Streptosporangium becharense: one gene and its partner. The main gene of each other region encodes a partner of the protein of the gene in region 2 in a complex. Links are inferred from orthologs where the notes say so. Each region holds a gene or a part of one and is shown on either strand. Other genes may lie near its edges.

Region 1 (5,786 bases), 3.2 Mb from region 2 along the record:
AGGAGACCGTCGACGCGCTGTTCCTGCTGGAGCGTCTCGAACCGATGTCCCTGGCGGAGCTGCGGGCGGCGGGGGACGATCTGGCGGCTCTTCTCGAAGATGTCACCCGGAAGATACGAGTTGAATATCGGCTGGTCGAACCGGCCTGATCGATCCGCGGAAGGTCCTGAACAGGAACGGAACGGTTGAGCCGGTCCCCGGCGCCGACCGTTTTAAGCTGTCCTGAGAGGATCGACGAGGGAAGCTGAGGCCAGAAGGGCGCAGGTCCGGGCCGAGGCGAGTAGCCTTGGACAGGTTCTCTATCATCAACGCCGATCTGCGGAAGAGGGCGATTTCCGCCGTGTCGTCTGAGTCGTCGCGGACAAACCCGCTGGCAGCCTTTGGTCAGAACGAATGGCTGGTCGACGAGCTGTACCAGAAGTACCTCCAGGATCCCGAGTCCGTAGACCGCGCCTGGTGGAACTTCTTCGCTGACTACAGCCCTGATTCCGGGTCCGGCAAAGCCGCGACCCAGGGCGCGGCGACCGCCGCGTCCACTCCTCCGACAACCGCACCGGCCACGGCTCCGGCAGGCAAGACCCCGACCAAGGCCGAGCCTGCGGCGAAGCCCGCGGCCGGCAAGACTCCGGCGGCCGCGGCCGCCCCGGCTGACAGACCCAAGCAGGAGACGCAGTTGCCCACCGCCACCGGCGCCGAGGAGATCCGACTCCGGGGCGCGGCCGCCAGGACCGCCGCCAACATGGAGGCCAGTCTCGTCGTACCGACGGCGACGAGTGTCCGCGCGGTGCCGGCCAAGCTGCTGATCGACAACCGCATCGTGATCAACAACCACCTGTCGCGCGGTCGCGGCGGCAAGGTGTCGTTCACGCATCTCATCGGCTACGCGGTGGTCAAGGCCCTCAAGGTCCTGCCCGAGATGAACCACTCCTACACCGAGGTCGACGGCAAGCCGGTGCTGGTCAAGCCCGAGCACGTCAACCTGGGTCTGGCCATCGACGTCGCCAAGAGCGACGGCACCCGCCAGCTCCTGGTGCCGTCGATCAAGGCGACCGAGCGGATGGACTTCCGCCAGTTCTGGGTCGCCTACGAGGACGTGGTGCGCAAGGCCAGGGCGGGCAAGCTCGGCGTCGACGACTTCTCCGGCACCACGATCTCGCTCACCAACCCGGGCACCATCGGCACCGTGCACTCGGTGCCGCGCCTGATGCCGGGCCAGGGCACGATCATCGGCGTCGGCGCGATGGAGTACCCCGCGGAGTACCAGGGGGCGTCCCCCGAGACCCTCTCCCGCCTGGCGGTGAGCAAGGTCATGACGCTCACCAGCACCTACGACCACCGGATCATCCAGGGGGCCCAGTCGGGCGACTTCCTGCGCCAGGTCCACCGGCTCCTGCTGGGCGAGGAGGGCTTCTACGACGAGGTCTTCGAGTCCCTCCGGATCCCCTACGAGCCGATCCGCTGGGTCCAGGACATCTCGACCACGCACGACGACGACGTGGCCAAGTCGGCCCGGGTCCTCGAGCTGATCCACGCCTTCCGGGTCCGGGGCCACCTGATGGCCGACACCGACCCGCTGGAGTACAAGCAGCGCAAGCACCCCGACCTCGACATCAAGTCGCACGGCCTGACCCTGTGGGACCTGGAGCGCGAGTTCGCCACCGGCGGGTTCGGCGGCCGTCCCCTGATGAAGCTGCGCGAGATCCTCGGCGTGCTGCGCGACTCCTACTGCCGCACCATCGGCGTGGAGTACATGCACATCCAGAACCCGGAGGAGCGGGCCTGGATCCAGGCGCGCGTCGAGCGCCCGCACGCCAAGCCCGACCGCACCGAGCAGCTGCGCATCCTGGAGCGGCTGAACACCGCCGAGGCGTTCGAGACGTTCCTGCAGACCAAGTTCGTCGGCCAGAAGCGTTTCTCGCTGGAGGGCGGCGAGTCGCTGATCCCGCTGCTCGACTCGGTGCTGTCGGCCGCGGCGCAGGAGCAGCTCGACGAGGCCGTGATCGGCATGGCCCACCGCGGCCGGCTGAACGTGCTGGCCAACATCGTCGGCAAGTCGTACGGGCAGATCTTCGGCGAGTTCGAGGGCAACATCGACCCGCGCAGTGCCCACGGCTCCGGCGACGTGAAGTACCACCTGGGCGCCACCGGTGACTTCGTCTCGCCCGACGGCTCCAAGCTGAAGACCTCGGTCGTGGCCAACCCCTCCCACCTGGAGACGGTCGACCCGGTCCTGGAGGGTGTGGTCCGCGCCAAGCAGGACCTCCTGGAGCGCGGCGAGGAGGGCTTCAGCGTCCTGCCGCTGCTCGTCCACGGCGACGCCGCCTTCGCCGGCCAGGGCGTGGTGGCCGAGACCCTCAACCTGTCGCAGCTGCGCGGCTACCGCACCGGCGGCACCGTGCACATCGTGGTCAACAACCAGGTCGGCTTCACCACCAGCCCGGCCAGCTCGCGCTCCAGCGTGTACGCCACCGACGTGGCCCGGATGATCCAGGCGCCGATCTTCCACGTGAACGGCGACGACCCCGAGGCGGTGGCCCGGGTCGGCCGCCTGGCCTTCGAGTACCGCCAGGCGTTCCGCAAGGACGTCGTGATCGACCTGATCTGCTACCGGCGCCGGGGTCACAACGAGTCCGACAACCCGGGCTTCACCCAGCCGCTGATGTACGACCTGATCGACGCCAAGCGCTCCACCCGGAAGCTCTACACCGAGGCGCTGATCGGCCGGGGCGACATCACGGTGGAGGAGGCCGAGAGCGCGCTCCGCGACTACCAGGCCAAGCTGGAGAACGCCTTCGCCGAGACCCGGGCCGCGGTCAAGGGGCACGGAGAGTTCTCCCGCCCGGTCGACATGGAGACCGTGCCCTGGTCGCACGAGGACGTCGAGACCGCGATCTCCGAGGAGACCGTCAAGCGGATCGTCGACACCCAGCTCAACATGCCCGAGGGCTTCACCGTCCATCCGCGTCTGCTGCCGGTGTTGCAGCGCCGCGGGCAGATGGTCACCGAGGACCGCATCGACTGGGGCATGGGCGAGACCCTCGCCTTCGGCTCGCTGCTGATCGACGGCCACCCGGTCCGTCTCGTGGGCCAGGACTCCCGGCGCGGCACGTTCACCCAGCGCCACGCCGTGCTGGTCGACCGGGTCACCGGTGAGGAGCACACCCCGCTCAAGACGTTCAACCAGGGCACCACGAAGTTCTACGTCTACGACTCCCTGCTGAGCGAGTACGCCGCGCTCGGCTTCGAGTACGGCTACAGCGTCGAGCGTCCCGAGGCCCTGGTCTGCTGGGAGGCGCAGTTCGGCGACTTCGTCGACGGTGCCCAGACCGTGATCGACGAGTACATCGCCTCGGGCGAGCAGAAGTGGGGCCAGCGCTCCGGCGTCACCCTGCTGCTGCCGCACGGCTACGAGGGTCAGGGGCCCGACCACTCCTCGGCCCGCATCGAGCGTTTCCTGCAGCTGTGCGCGCAGGACAACATGACGGTGGCCCAGCCGACCCTGCCGGCCAACTACTTCCACCTGTTGCGCTGGCAGACCCTGTCGAACCGGCACCGCCCGCTGGTGGTGTTCACGCCGAAGTCGCTGCTGCGGCACAAGGCGGCGGTCTCGGCGGTCTCCGACTTCACCTCGGGGTCGTTCCAGCCGGTGCTGGGTGACACGACGGTCGACCCGGGTGGCGTCCGCAAGGTCGTGCTGGTCTCCGGAAAGCTCTACTACGACCTGGCCGCGGCCCGTGACAGGCTGGGCCGCAACGACACGGCGATCATCCGCCTGGAGCGGCTCTACCCGTTCCCGGGCAACCCGCTGGCGACCGAGCTGGAGCGTTACGCGGGGAACGTGGAGCTGGTCTGGGCACAGGACGAGCCGCTCAACATGGGCCCGTGGCCGTTCCTGGCGCTGAAGATGGCGGAGAACCCGAACGTGTTCGGCGGCCGTCCGATCCGCCGGGTCTCCCGCAAGGCCAACTCGTCGCCGGCGACCGGTTCGCACGCCGCGCACGAGGCCGAGCTGCAGCAGATCCTGAGCGAGGTCTTCGGCTAGTGGTTCCGCGGCGGTCCCGCCCGGGGCCGCCGCCGGCGCGGAGGCGTCACACCCGAGAAGTCCCCCGCAGGAACCTCTGCGGGGGACTTCTCCGTTATCGCAAACAGCACCACGAGGAGAACGATGTACTTCACCGATCGGGGCATCGAGGAGCTCGTCGAGCGCCGCGGCGAGGAGGAGGTCAGCATCACCTGGCTGGCCGAGCGGCTGCGTGAGTTCGTCGACCTGAACCCCGAGTTCGAGACCCCGGTGGAACGCCTGTCGACCTGGCTGGCCCGTCTCGACGACGAGGACGAGTAACAGGACACCGAGCAAGACACGACATATCTTGACCTCTCGCAAGACGCGACATATCGTGTTTTGCAAAAGGAGGTCTTCACCATGCGGCAATGGACCATCGACAAACCCGAGCAGCTCACCTTCGCCTCCGTGAGCAGGCTCAACGTCCGGATCGTGGCGGGCAGGCTAGCGGTGCTGGCCAGTGACGGCCCCGCCGCACTCGAGGTCACCGACGTCGGCGACCCGCCGCTGATCGTCACCCATGACGACGAGGGCGTCCTGACCGTCACCTACAAGGACCTCACCTGGGAGGGCCTGCTGGGCTGGCTCCGCCCGGGTCGCCGGCAGGCGACGCTGGCGTTGACCGTGCCCAAGGAGTGCCCGGTCAACGTGGGGGTGGTCTCCGCCTCCGCGGTCGTCACCGGGCTGGAGGGCCGCACCTCGGTCAAGAGCGTCTCCGGCGACGTCGTGCTCGACGGGGTGAGCGGTGAGATCCACACCGACACCGTCTCCGGCGACGTCGAGAGCCGGGGGCTGGTCGGCGACCTGTCGTTCAAGAGCGTCTCCGGTGATCTGACCATCGCCCGGGGCACACCCCGCCGGCTGAGCGCCACCACCGTCTCCGGCCGGATCACCGCGGACCTGGAGCTCCCACCGACCGGCCACGTGACGATGAACAGCGTCTCCGGCGAGATCATGCTCCGGCTCCCGTCCACGGTCGAGACCGACGTGACGATCCGCTCCACCTCGGGCAGGCTCGGCACCGCCTTCACCGAACTCGACCACTCCTCACAGGCCGGTGCGAAGACACTGACCGGCCGGATCGGCGGCGGCATGGCGTCACTGACCGCGAACACCGTCTCCGCCGACGTCACGCTGTTGAAGGGAGCCGAGGCATGAGCCCGGTCTTCGGTCACGGACGGCTCCGGCTGTACCTCCTCAAGCTCCTGGAGGAGAGCCCGCGCCACGGGTACGAGGTGATCCGGTTGCTGCAGGACCGGTTCCTCGGGGTCTACTCCCCCTCACCCGGCACGATCTACCCGCGCCTGGCCCGCCTGGAGGAGGAGGGCCTGGTCACCCACGAGGTCGTCGACGGCAAGAAGGTCTTCACCATCACCGAGCGGGGCCGGGCCGAGCTCAATGAGCGGCTCGACGAACTCGCCGACCTGGAACAGGAGATCGCCGACTCCGTCCGCGACATCGCCCGCGAGGTCAAGGAGGACGTACGCGACACGGTCAGGTCCCTGCGCGAGGAGCTCACCCAGATGGCGCGAGACGTGCGCCAGGGGGCCAGGCAGGCCGATGAACAGGCCAGACGCGCGCAGAAGGAGGCCAGGCGCGCGCAGCGCGAGGCCTGGCGCACGCAGAAGGCGGAGTGGCAGCGGCAGACCACCGAGTGGAAGGAAGAGTGGAAGCGGGTCTGGGCCGACGGGTTCACCGGCGAGGGTTCACCCGCCGGTGACGC
Region 2 (11,463 bases):
GCCACACGGCGAGAACACCGAGGGCCGGGGTGAACATCATCGCCAGGGCGGCGAGCGTGAGGGTCGGCGAGCCCAGCGGGTGGTCCGCAAGCCAGACGGGAAGGGCGAACAGCCAGGACAGGCCGAACGCGACGAGCAGGAACAGCCACAGCTCGGCTGGACGGCGGGACACGCCATCTCCTCGCATCGGGCATCTCCTTTCACGCGGCTCTCCGCCGCGGGCACGGGAACGGGCAGGGCTCAAGGGGGGCGGGGGCAGGAACCGGCAGGGCTCAGGGTCGAGCGGGGCTCGACGGGGAAACGGGCCGGAGGGTCGGGTACGGAAGCGGTCCGGGAGTGCGGAGCCGGGTCAGTGCCGGGACGCGGAACCGGTGGCGTGCTTGGCGACCAGGGTGTTGAGCAGCGCGGCGCCGCTGTCCGCGTCGTCGACCGAGATGGCGAACCGGCCACCGGAGACGTAACCCACGACGAGGCACTCTCCGCCGCGGAGCATCACCGTGGAGGACCCGGGCAGGCCCCGCATGCCCCAGCCGCCGACCTGGGAGGGGAACAGCTCCTCCGACCAGGCCCGCTCCACCTTGGCGAGCGGGATGCGCCGGCGGGGGAGGCGCAGCGGCCCGTGGGAGACGGACAGGCCGTCGTCGGTGATCTGCACCTGCACGGAGCTGAAGGTCACGCCGACGAGGCCGACGACGAGCGTGATCCCCGCCGGGATCAGGAGCGTGCGGTCGTCGCCGGTCAGGGCGAACACGCACAGCGCCGCGCCCGCGGTCAGGGCGGCCACGCCGACCGCGGTGAGCCAGCCGTTGCGCAGTGAGGAGACCCACACGGCGCGCTGGTCGCCGCGGAGCCGGATCCGGCGCTCCGGGACTCCGGCCGACGGTGACACCTCGTCGGGCCCGGGGCGTGCGACGAGCGCGCCGAGGGCCGCACCGGCGAGCAGTCCCGCGAACGGCACCGCCGCACCCCAGGCGAGGTCGCCTGCCTCCCGCCAGTCGGGGACGTCGAGGTTGGCCCAGACCGTGGCCGCCTGCAGCCCCAGGACGAACAGGCCGCCGCCGCCCAGCATGGCGCCGACCGCCGTGCGACCCGCCCGCCGCCCGAGCACCCGTGCCCGGCCGACGGCCGACGTGCAGGCGGCGATCATGATCGCCGCCCACAGGCCCACCCCGACCAGGAGCGCGACGGCGAACGACGCCGACCGGTCAGGGGCGCCCGACAGCCCCCAGTGGACGGCCACCGGGTCGGGCAGCCGGTCGCGCAGCGCGAACGGGACGGCCACCAACGTGATGGTCACGAGCGCGAACCAGACGGTGGCCATGACAAGAAAACGGCCTCGCAGACCCATAGCGATCTTTCCTTCCGGGGACCGGGCGCCGGGCCCGGTCATGAGAGCTCCCTGATGAGCTCGATGACGTCGTCGTGGCGGTAGCCGTACTGCACCGCCTCGGCGAGCAGAGCGCGCAGCTTCTCCTCGATCACGCTGCGCGGGTCGGGACGGCTGAGGATGCTCACACCGCGGCCGCGGCGGAACTCCAGCACCCCCTCGTCGCGCAGCTCGCGCAGAGCGCGCAGCACGGTGTTGGCGTTGACGCCGAGCGCCGCGGCCATGTCACGGGCGGGCGGAAGCCGGTCGCCCGGAGCGTACGACCCCTCGGCGACGGCGCGCCTGATCGCCTCGGCGACCTGCTCGTGCAGGGGCCGGGGATCGTGGAGATCTAAGGTGAGCAACATGATGCTAGCGACATTAGCACTATTTTCCGCGATGGTGCCACTCCTGATAGCACCATCGGGGCGGCACGATTCGTAGGACGAACCCTCGTTTATGCGTACTGAGCAAGCGGGACTAGCATCGGCCTACGTGACCACTGTGCGGCTGAACCCAACTGACAACGCTGTCTCGTTCGACACCGACGCCCTGGTCGTCGGCGTCCACACCGGACCGGACGGCCTCGTGACCGCCCCGGGGGCCGAGGGCCTCGACGACGCGCTCGGCGGCAGACTCGCGGCGACGCTCGGCAGCGTCGGCGCGAAGGGCCAGGCCGGAGAGGTCTCCAAGATCCCGACCTTCGGCGCGCTGACCGCGCCGCTGCTGGTCGTCGTCGGCCTGGGCGACGCCCCCGAGGGCGACTACGACGCCGAAGCCCTGCGCCGCGCCGCCGGCGCGGCGGTCCGCACCCTGCCGGGCACCGCCCGGGTGGCGCTCGCCCTGCCCGCCGCGAACGCCGAGCAGGCCGGAGCGGTGGCCCTGGGCGGCCTGCTGGGCGCCTACTCCTTCACCAAGTACCGCACCGGCGACGACACGGCCGCCCCGGTGGGCGAGGTGACCGTGCTGAGCCGCGCCGAGGGCGCCGAGGCCACGGTCGGGCGCGCCACCACCCTGGCCGAGTCGGTCTCGCTGGTCCGCGACCTGGTCAACACCCCGCCGTCCGACCTGTGGCCCGCCCGGTTCGCCGAGATCGCCGAGCAGGTGGGCACCGAGGCCGGCCTCGCGGTCGAGGTCCTCGACGAAAAGGGCCTGAAGGAGGGCGGCTACGGCGGCATCCTCGCCGTCGGGCAGGGCTCGGCCAACCCGCCGCGGCTGGTCCGCCTCGCCTACAGCCACCCCGACGCGGCCAAGACGCTCGCGTTCGTCGGCAAGGGCATCACCTTCGACTCGGGCGGCCTGTCGCTCAAGCCGTCGGCCTCGATGGACTGGATGAAGTCCGACATGGGTGGCGCGGGTGCCGTCTTCGGCGCGCTCCTCGCGATCGCCCGGCTGGGCCTGAAGATCAACGCGGTCGGCTACCTCTGCCTGGCCGAGAACATGCCGAGCGGCACCGCGCAGCGTCCCTCCGACGTGTTCACCAGCTTCGCCGGCAAGACGGTCGAGGTGCTCGACACCGACGCCGAGGGCCGCCTGGTGCTGATCGACGGCATCGCCCGCGCCGGCCAGGACGACCCGGACGTCATCGTCGACGTCGCCACCCTCACCGGCGCGCAGATCGTCGCGCTGGGCTGGCGGACGGCGGGCGTCATGGGCAACGACGACGACCTGCGCGACGAGGTCGTCGCCGTGGCCGGCGAGCAGGGCGAGGCCGCCTGGCCCATGCCCCTGCCCGAGGAGCTCCGCAAGGGCCTCGACTCCCCCGTGGCCGACATCGCCAACCTGCACCCCGAGCGTTTCGGCGGGATGCTGACGGCGGCCCTCTTCCTGCGGGAGTTCGTGCCGGAGGGAGTCCGCTGGGCCCACATCGACATGGCCGGTCCCGCCTTCAACAAGGGTGAGGCCCACGGCTACACGCCGAAGGGCGGCACCGGGGCGATCACCCGGACGCTCGTCGGTCTCGCCGAGCGCTATGCGGGCATGACGTCGTAGTCGTCGCCGCGCAAGCGGGTCACATACGACGTAGACAGATGAAAAGATGCGGTTGCCGGGGCCAGGCCGAGAGCGGGCACCGGCGCAGCGTCGAGCCGGACCCGGCCGCGCCATGGATACGATCAAGGATCCGCGAGGCCGGCTCGGGTCCGGGCCGGGCGCGACCGTGAACACGGTATTCCGATCCGACAAGGAGCTTTCCTGTGGCTGATGGCAGCGGCCCCTACGACATCGTCGTCCTGGGTGGCGGTAGCGGTGGGTACGCCTGTGCCCTGCGGGCGGCCGAGCTGGGCAAGACGGTCGCGCTGATCGAGAAGGACAAGATCGGCGGCACTTGCCTGCACCGGGGGTGCATCCCCACCAAGGCTCTTCTGCACTCCGCGGAAGTGGCCGACGAGACCCGGGAGAGCGCGGCCTTCGGCGTCAAGGCCCGGTTCGAGGGCATCGACGTGCCCTCGGTCCACGCGTTCAAGGACAAGATCGTCAGTCGCGCCTGGCGGGGCGTGCAGGGCCTGCTCAAGAGCAAGGGCATCACGATCGTCGAGGGCGAGGGCCGCCTCGCGGGCCCGAACCGGGTGGCCGTCGGTTCCGAGGTGTACGAGGGCCGCAACATCGTGCTGGCCACGGGTTCGGCGCCCAGGTCGCTGCCCGGCCTGGAGATCGACGGTGAGCGGGTCATCACCAGCGAGCACGCGCTCAGGCTCGACCGGGTGCCCACCTCGGTGGTCGTCCTGGGCGGCGGCGTCATCGGTGTCGAGTTCGCCAGCATCTGGCGTTCCTTCGGCGCCGAGGTGACCATCGTCGAGGCCCTGCCGCACCTGCTCCCGCTCGAGGAGGAGTCCAGCTCCAAGCTGCTGGAGCGCGCCTTCCGCCGCCGCGGCATCAAGCAGGAGCTGGGCGTCTTCTTCGACGGCGTCAAGACCACCGACACCGGCGTGGTCGTCACCCTGGCGAACGGCAAGACCATCGACGCCGAGCTGCTGCTCGTGGCGGTCGGTCGCGGCGCCGTCACCGCCGGCATGGGTTTCGAGGAGGCGGGCGTCGCGATCGAGCGCGGCACCGTCACCGTGGACGAGTTCTGCCAGACCAGCGTTCCGGGCGTGTACGCGGTCGGCGACCTCATCCCGACCCTGCAGCTGGCCCACGCCGGCTTCGCCGAGGGCATCCTGGTGGCCGAGCACATCGCCGGCCTGAACCCCGTGCCGATCGACTACGACGGCGTGCCGCGGATCACCTACTCCGACCCCGAGGTCGCCTCGGTGGGCATCACCTCCGCACAGGCCCGGGAGCGCGGTCACGAGATCGTCGAGTTCACCTACGACCTCGCGGGCAACCCCAAGAGCCAGATCCTGCAGACGCAGGGTGCGGTCAAGGTCATCGCCCAGAAGGACGGCCCGGTGCTCGGTGTCCACATGGTCGGCCGCCGTATCGGCGAGCTCGTGACCGAGGGTCAGCTGATCTACAACTGGGAGGCGCTCCCCTCCGAGGTGGCGCAGCTCATCCACGCGCACCCGACCCAGTCCGAGGCCGTCGGCGAGGCGATGCTGGCGCTGGCCGGCAAGCCGCTGCACGTCCACAACTAAGTAAGCCCTCCCCGGAACGCGAGAGAAGACACCAATGCCGAAGTCCGTACAGATGCCCCAGCTCGGTGAGAGCGTCACGGAGGGCACCGTCACCCGTTGGCTGAAGAAGGAGGGCGAGCGCGTCGAGGCCGACGAGCCGCTCCTCGAAGTCTCCACCGACAAGGTCGACACCGAGATCCCGTCGCCCGCGGCGGGCATCCTCACCAAGATCGTCGTCGCCGAGGACGAGACCGTCGAGGTGGGCGCCGAGCTCGCCGTCATCGACGAGAACGCCACCGAGGGCGCCGCTGTGGCGCCGGAGCCCGAGCCCCAGCCCGAGCCGGAGCCGGAGCCCGCCCCGCAGCAGCCGATCTCCTCGATCCCGCAGCCCGCCCCGCAGGCGGCGCCGGCCCCGCAGGCCGCTCCCGCCCCGGCCCCGCAGGCGGCCCCGGCTCCGCAGGCCGCTCCCGCTCCGCAGGCGGCGCCGCAGCCCGTTCCGGTCCAGGCCGCTCCCGCTCCGCAGGCCGCCCCGCCGTCCCCGATCGCCCCGGCCGCCCCCGCCGCGGCCCCGGCCGCTGCGGCGCCTTCCGGCGAGAGCCCGTACGTCACGCCGCTGGTGCGCAAGCTCGCCGCCGAGCACGACGTCGACCTGGAGGCGCTGACCGGCACCGGCGTCGGCGGACGCATCCGCAAGCAGGACGTCCTGGAGGCCGCGCGTGCCCAGCGCGAGCGCGCCGCCGCCCCGGCGCAGGCCGCGGCTCCGCAGGCCGCCGCCCCGGCGCAGGCCGCCGCCCCGGCGCCCGAGCCGGTCGCGGTCGACACCATCCTGCGCGGCCGTACGGAGAAGATGTCGCGCCTGCGCCAGACCATCGCCAAGCGCATGGTCGAGTCCCTCCAGGTCTCGGCGCAGCTCACCACCGTGGTCGAGGTCGACGTCACCAAGGTGGCCCGGCTGCGCGAGCAGGCGAAGGCCGAGTTCCAGCGGCGCGAGGGCGTCAAGCTCTCGTTCATGCCGTTCTTCGCCCTGGCCACCATCGAGGCGCTCAAGCAGCACCCGAAGCTGAACGCCACGATCAACAGCGAGACCAACGAGGTCACCTACTTCGACGCCGAGCACCTGGCCTTCGCGACGGACACCGAGCGCGGCCTGATCGTTCCGGTGATCAAGGACGCGGGTGACCTCAACATCGCCGGCCTCGCCCGTAAGATCGCCGACCTCGCCGAGCGCACCCGCACCAACAAGGTGAGCCCGGACGAGCTCGGCGGTGGCACGTTCACGCTGACCAACACCGGCAGCCGTGGCGCGCTGTTCGACACGCCGATCCTCAACCAGCCGCAGGTCGGCATGCTCGGCACCGGCGCGGTCGTCAAGCGGCCGGTGGTCCTCGACACCCCCGAGGGTGAGGTCATCGCCGTCCGCTCGATGGTGTACCTGGCGCTCAGCTACGACCACCGCCTGGTCGACGGCGCCGACGCCGCCCGCTTCCTGACGACGATCAAGCGTCGTCTCGAGGAGGGCCGTTTCGAGAACCAGCTGGGGCTCAACGCGTAAACTCCCGGCTTTCCCGCCTCCTCCGGGCCGGTCCGCGACGCGTGGGCCGGCCCGGTCGTCGTCTCCGGGGTCTCCGCTCCGTGGTGAGTCCGGCGGGTGTCCGCCTCCGAAGGTTCCGGTGGGAGGTCGGTTACATTGAACGACATGACGATCATCGTGACCGGTTCGTCCGGGCTGCTGGGATCGGCTCTGGTGCGGGCCCTGCGGGCCGACGGCGTCCGCGTGGTCCGCATGGTGCGGCGCCCGCCGCGGGGCGACGACGAGTCGTTCTGGGACCCGGAGAAGGGTGTCGTCGACCGGGCGGTCCTGGAGGGCTCGGAGGCGGTGGTCCACCTGGCCGGTGCGGGCATCGGCGACCGCCGCTGGAGCGACGCCTACAAGCGCGAGATCGTCCGCAGCCGCGTCCGGGGGACCGAGACCCTCGCCGGCGCGCTCGCGGACCTGGCAGGTGACGCTCCGGCGCTGCTGTCGGGTTCCGCGATCGGCTTCTACGGCGACACCGGAGACCGCGCGGTGGACGAGACGGCGCCGCCGGGCGAGGGGTTCCTCGCCCGGGAGGTGGTGGTGCCCTGGGAGGAGCGGACGGCGCCGGCCGAGGAGGCGGGCGTGCGGGTGGTCCGGCTGCGCACCGGCCTGGTGCTGAGCGGGCGGGGCGGCATGCTGGTGAAGATGCTGCCGGTCTTCAGGCTCGGTCTGGGCGCCCCCCTGGGCTCCGGGCGGCAGTACTGGTCGTGGATCTCCATCGACGACTGGGTCCACGCCGTCCGGCACATCCTGCGGAATCCGCAGATGTCAGGCCCGGTGAATCTGACGGCCCCCGAGCCGGTCACCAACGCGGAGTTCACCCGCGAGCTCGGCAGAGTCCTGCGTCGGCCCACGATGCCGCTGGCGGTGCCCGGCGCGGCGCTGCGCGCGGCCATGGGCGGGTTCGCCGGGGAAGGTGTGCTGATCGGCCAGCGGGTGCTCCCCCGGCGCCTGCTCGACGACGGCCACACGTTCCGGCATATGCGCCTCGGTGACGCACTGGCCGCCGTACTCTAGGGGGCCTGTTCACCGATGGAGCAGTGGGAGAACGATATGGGCAGGTCCGGGCAGTCGCACATTCTCGCGATCGGGGGCGGTTCCTTCCGCCCGTCCGCGCGTTACGGGTTCATCGAGGCGAGCCCCCTGCTCAGGTACGCCCTCGACCTCACCGGCCAGGACCGCCCCCGGCTGGGCCTGCTGGCCACCGCCACCGGTGACGACTCGGAGTGGCTGCTGAAGATGTACGGCGCGTTCCGCGAGTGGGACGTGGAGGTCAGCCACCTGACGGTCTTCCCGATGCCCAACGTCGACGACCCCCGGGAGTGGGTCCTGAGCCAGGACATGATCTACGTCAGCGGCGGCAGCGTGGCCAACCTGGCCGCCCTGTGGCGGCTGCACGGCCTGGACGAGATCTTCGAGGAGGCGTGGCGGGCCGGCGTGGTGCTGTCCGGCCAGAGCGCCGGCGCGCTCTGCTGGCACGTGGGCGGCAACACCGACTCCTTCGGGCCGACACTGCGGGTGTGGGCCGACGGCCTCGGCCTGCTGCCGTACGCCTGCGGGGTGCACTACGACTCCGACCCGCAGCGCCGCAGGCTGCTGCACGAGTCGGTGGCCTCCGGCGAACTGCCCGACGGCTACGCCGCCGACGAGGGGGTGGGCCTCCACTACGTGGGCACCGAGTTCATCCAGGCCGTCGCCGTCGACCGTGACGCCTACGCCTACCGGGTCGAGCACGACGGGGCGGGAGGGGCCAAGGAGTTCCGCATCGAGCCTCGGCTTCTCACGTCTTGATGAGCGGCGGGTCAATTACTCTTGATGCGTGAGTGAGCTGGCGTTCGTCCGTCTCGGTGTCGACTTCCCCTACGAGCAGGCTTGGGACCTCCAACGGCGGATCCACGCCCGGCGGGTCGCCGGTGAGATCCCCGACACCTGCCTGATGCTTGAACACGCGCCCGTCTACACGGCCGGCAGGCGCACCGCCCCGCACGAGCGGCCCACCGACGGCACCCCCGTCATCGACGTCGACCGCGGTGGCCGGATCACCTGGCACGGCCCCGGTCAGCTGGTCGGCTACCCCATCGTCAAGCTCGGCGAGCGGCTCGACGTCACCTCCTACGTCCGGCTGCTGGAGGAGACGCTCATCCACGTCTGCGCCGACTTCGGGGTGCAGGCGGGCCGGGTCGAGGGCCGCGGCGGCGTCTGGGTGGCCGGAGACCCCTCGCACGGGCTGCCCGACCGGAAGGTCGGCGCGATCGGCATCCGGGTCTCCGGCGGGGTGACGATGCACGGCTTCGCGCTCAACTGCTCCAACGACCCGAGCTGGTACAACCGGATCGTCCCCTGCGGGATCAGCGACGCCGGGGTCTCCTCGCTGTCGGCGGAGACGGGCCGCCGGATCGTGGTCGACGAGGTCCTGCCGTACGCCGAGAAGCACCTGGCGGAGGCGCTCGGCGCGCAGCCCTTCGAGCTGCCGGAGGAGGAGCTGTTCCGGCGGTGAGCCCCCTGTCGGCGCGGCCTCCGGCGGGACATAAGCTGGGGAGGTGAGCGAGCGTGACGATATGGACAGCACCTCGACGTACAGCACCTCGGTCCGGCGACCGATGAAGGAGCTCGCATGACCGTCGCCCCCGAAGGCCGAAAGCTCCTCCGTCTGGAGGTCCGCAACGCCGCGACCCCCATCGAGAAGAAGCCTGAGTGGATCAAAACCCGGTTCCGGACCGGCCCCAACCACACCGAGCTGCGGGCGCTCGTCCAGCGCGAGGGCCTGCACACGGTCTGTCAGGAGGCCGGGTGCCCCAACATCTCCGAGTGCTGGGAAGACCGTGAGGCCACCTTCCTCATCGGTGGTGACCAGTGCACCCGGCGCTGTGACTTCTGCCAGATCGACACCGGAAAGCCCAAGGCGTACGACACCGACGAGCCGCGCCGCGTGGCCGAGTCGGTGCGGCAGATGGGCCTGAACTACGCGACCGTGACCGGTGTCGCCCGCGACGACCTGCCCGACGGTGGCGCGTGGCTGTACGCCGAGACGGCGCGGCAGATCCACGACCTCCTGCCGGGCTGCGGCGTCGAACTGCTGGTGCCCGACTTCAACGGCGACCAGGCCCAGTTGGAGGAGGTCTTCTCCGCCAGGCCCGAGGTCTTCGCGCACAACGTCGAGACCGTGCCGCGGATCTTCAAGCGCATCCGGCCGGCGTTCCGCTACGAGCGGTCCCTGGAAGTGATCACCAAGGCCCGCCAGGCCGGGCTGGTGACCAAGTCGAACCTCATCCTCGGCATGGGCGAGGAGCGCGAGGAGGTCGTCCAGGCCATGCGCGACCTGCACGAGGCCGGCTGTGACCTGCTGACCGTGACCCAGTACCTGCGTCCCACCCCCCGGCACCACCCCGTGGACCGCTGGGTGAAGCCCGAGGAGTTCGTGGAGCTCCAGAAGGAGGCGGAGGCCATCGGTTTCGCCGGTGTCATGTCCGGCCCGCTGGTCCGTTCCTCCTACCGGGCCGGGCGGCTCTACAAGCAGGCCGTCGAGGCCCGTCAGCGCGCCTGACCCGTCGCGGACGCCCTCCCCCGCGCCGGTACGGGGGAGGGCGTCACGCGTCTGCGGGCCCCCGCGGCACCCGCCGGGGGTTCCGCGCACGCCCGCCCGCGCCGTCCCGGGCCATCCGCGTGTCGTCCGCCCGGGGTCCCGCGGGCCGGTCGGCAGGTCACGTTTTCACTTCTTGACCCCGGGATTTGTATCCTTCAGAACATGGCCAAGAAGCCCGAAGACTCAGAGCGCCCGGGGCGCGTCAAGCAGCTCCGCATGATCGCGCAGATCATCAAGCAGGCCAATCCCAAGGGGATGCCGATCGTCTACGCCTCGGCGCTCGGCACGCTGGCGTTGTGCATCGTGATCGGGCTGGTCACCGGCTGGTTCTGGTACCTGCTGTTCATCGGGATCATGCTGGCCATGACCGTCGGCCTCGTCGTCTTCGGCCAGTTGGCGCAGAAGGCGCAGTACTCCATGCTGCACGGCCAGGTCGGCGCCGCCGCCGCGATCCTGCAGAGCATGCGCGGCAACTGGCAGGTCACCCCCGCCGTCGCGGTCACCCGCGACCAGGACATCGTGCACCGCGTGGTCGGCTACCCCGGTGTCGTCCTGGTCTCCGAGGGGCCGGGCAACCGCGTGCAGAAGATGCTCGTGGCGGAGAAGAAGCGCATCCAGCGGATCGCGCTGGACATCCCCGTCTACGACATCCAGTCCGGTGACGGCGAGGGGCAGATCCCGCTGGCCAAGCTCCAGCGGCACCTGATGAAGCTGCCCCGCAACCTGAAGAAGCCCGCGATCTACGAGGTCAACAACCGGCTCAAGGCGCTGCCGCAGACGCTGCCGATGCCCAAGGGCCCGCTGCCGCGCGGGGCGAAGATGCCCAGGCCGAGGATTCGCTGATGACTCTCGCCGGGGTGAGCCGCCACGCGGTCGACGCGACGGTCACCTCCCGGGCCAACCGCGGCTGGTGGGACCGCTCCTCCGACGAGTACCAGGCCGAGCACGGCGAGTTCCTGCGTGACTCCGGCTTCGTCTGGTGCCCCGAGGGCCTGGACGAGACCGACGCCCGCCTGCTCGGCGACGTGGCGGGCAAGGACGTCCTGGAGATCGGCTGCGGCGCCGGCCAGTGCGGGCGGTGGCTGACGGGCCGGGGCGCCAGGGTGACCGGTTTCGACCTGTCGTTCCGCCAGCTCCAGCACTCCCGCCGGATCGACCTGGACACCGGTTCCTCGCTGCCGGTGGTTCAGGCCGACGCCGAGTCTCTGCCGTTCGCCGACGGCTCGTTCGACCTGGCCTGCTCGGCGTTCGGCGCGCTGCCGTTCGTGGCCGACGCGGGCGCCGTGCTGGCCGAGGCGCGCCGGGTGCTGCGCCCGGGGGGGCTGCTGGTCTTCTCGGTGACCCACCCGATCCGCTGGGCCTTCCCCGACGACCCGGGCCCCGC

What was found.
Region 1: sucB (region 2) and F4562_RS21710 share a complex: the UniProt entries of both Escherichia coli proteins name them as parts of the 2-oxoglutarate dehydrogenase (OGDH) complex. The link is inferred for Streptosporangium becharense from one-to-one orthologs.

What each region holds. Positions count from the first base shown.
Region 1 is NZ_JACHMP010000001.1:4,911,703-4,917,488, reverse strand. The notes cover bases 1-4,242. They hold F4562_RS21710 (multifunctional oxoglutarate decarboxylase/oxoglutarate dehydrogenase thiamine pyrophosphate-binding subunit/dihydrolipoyllysine-residue succinyltransferase subunit), read left to right. Parts: upstream 1-340; coding sequence 341-4,042; downstream 4,043-4,242. Other genes in these bases: F4562_RS21705 (DUF6104 family protein), read left to right, coding at 4,166-4,242; F4562_RS21715 (B3/B4 domain-containing protein), read left to right, coding at 1-149. Also shown: more of F4562_RS21705, read left to right, coding at 4,243-4,342; F4562_RS21700 (DUF4097 family beta strand repeat-containing protein), read left to right, coding at 4,424-5,221; F4562_RS21695 (PadR family transcriptional regulator), read left to right, coding at 5,218-5,786. UniProt on the Escherichia coli protein: E1 component of the 2-oxoglutarate dehydrogenase (OGDH) complex which catalyzes the decarboxylation of 2-oxoglutarate, the first step in the conversion of 2-oxoglutarate to succinyl-CoA and CO(2).
Region 2 is NZ_JACHMP010000001.1:1,756,080-1,767,542, forward strand. What follows is about bases 4,402-7,223. They hold sucB (2-oxoglutarate dehydrogenase, E2 component, dihydrolipoamide succinyltransferase), read left to right. Parts: upstream 4,402-4,975; coding sequence 4,976-6,472; downstream 6,473-7,223. Other genes in these bases: lpdA (dihydrolipoyl dehydrogenase), read left to right, coding at 4,402-4,941; F4562_RS07540 (TIGR01777 family oxidoreductase), read left to right, coding at 6,617-7,223. Also shown: F4562_RS07510 (CPBP family intramembrane glutamic endopeptidase), read right to left, coding at 1-172; F4562_RS07515 (DUF1648 domain-containing protein), read right to left, coding at 350-1,348; F4562_RS07520 (GntR family transcriptional regulator), read right to left, coding at 1,387-1,734; F4562_RS07525 (leucyl aminopeptidase), read left to right, coding at 1,826-3,358; more of lpdA, read left to right, coding at 3,562-4,401; more of F4562_RS07540, read left to right, coding at 7,224-7,513; F4562_RS07545 (Type 1 glutamine amidotransferase-like domain-containing protein), read left to right, coding at 7,550-8,287; lipoyl(octanoyl) transferase LipB, read left to right, coding at 8,316-8,993; lipA (lipoyl synthase), read left to right, coding at 9,111-10,040; F4562_RS07560 (DUF4191 domain-containing protein), read left to right, coding at 10,242-10,922; F4562_RS07565 (class I SAM-dependent methyltransferase), read left to right, coding at 10,922-11,463. UniProt on the Escherichia coli protein: E2 component of the 2-oxoglutarate dehydrogenase (OGDH) complex which catalyzes the second step in the conversion of 2-oxoglutarate to succinyl-CoA and CO(2).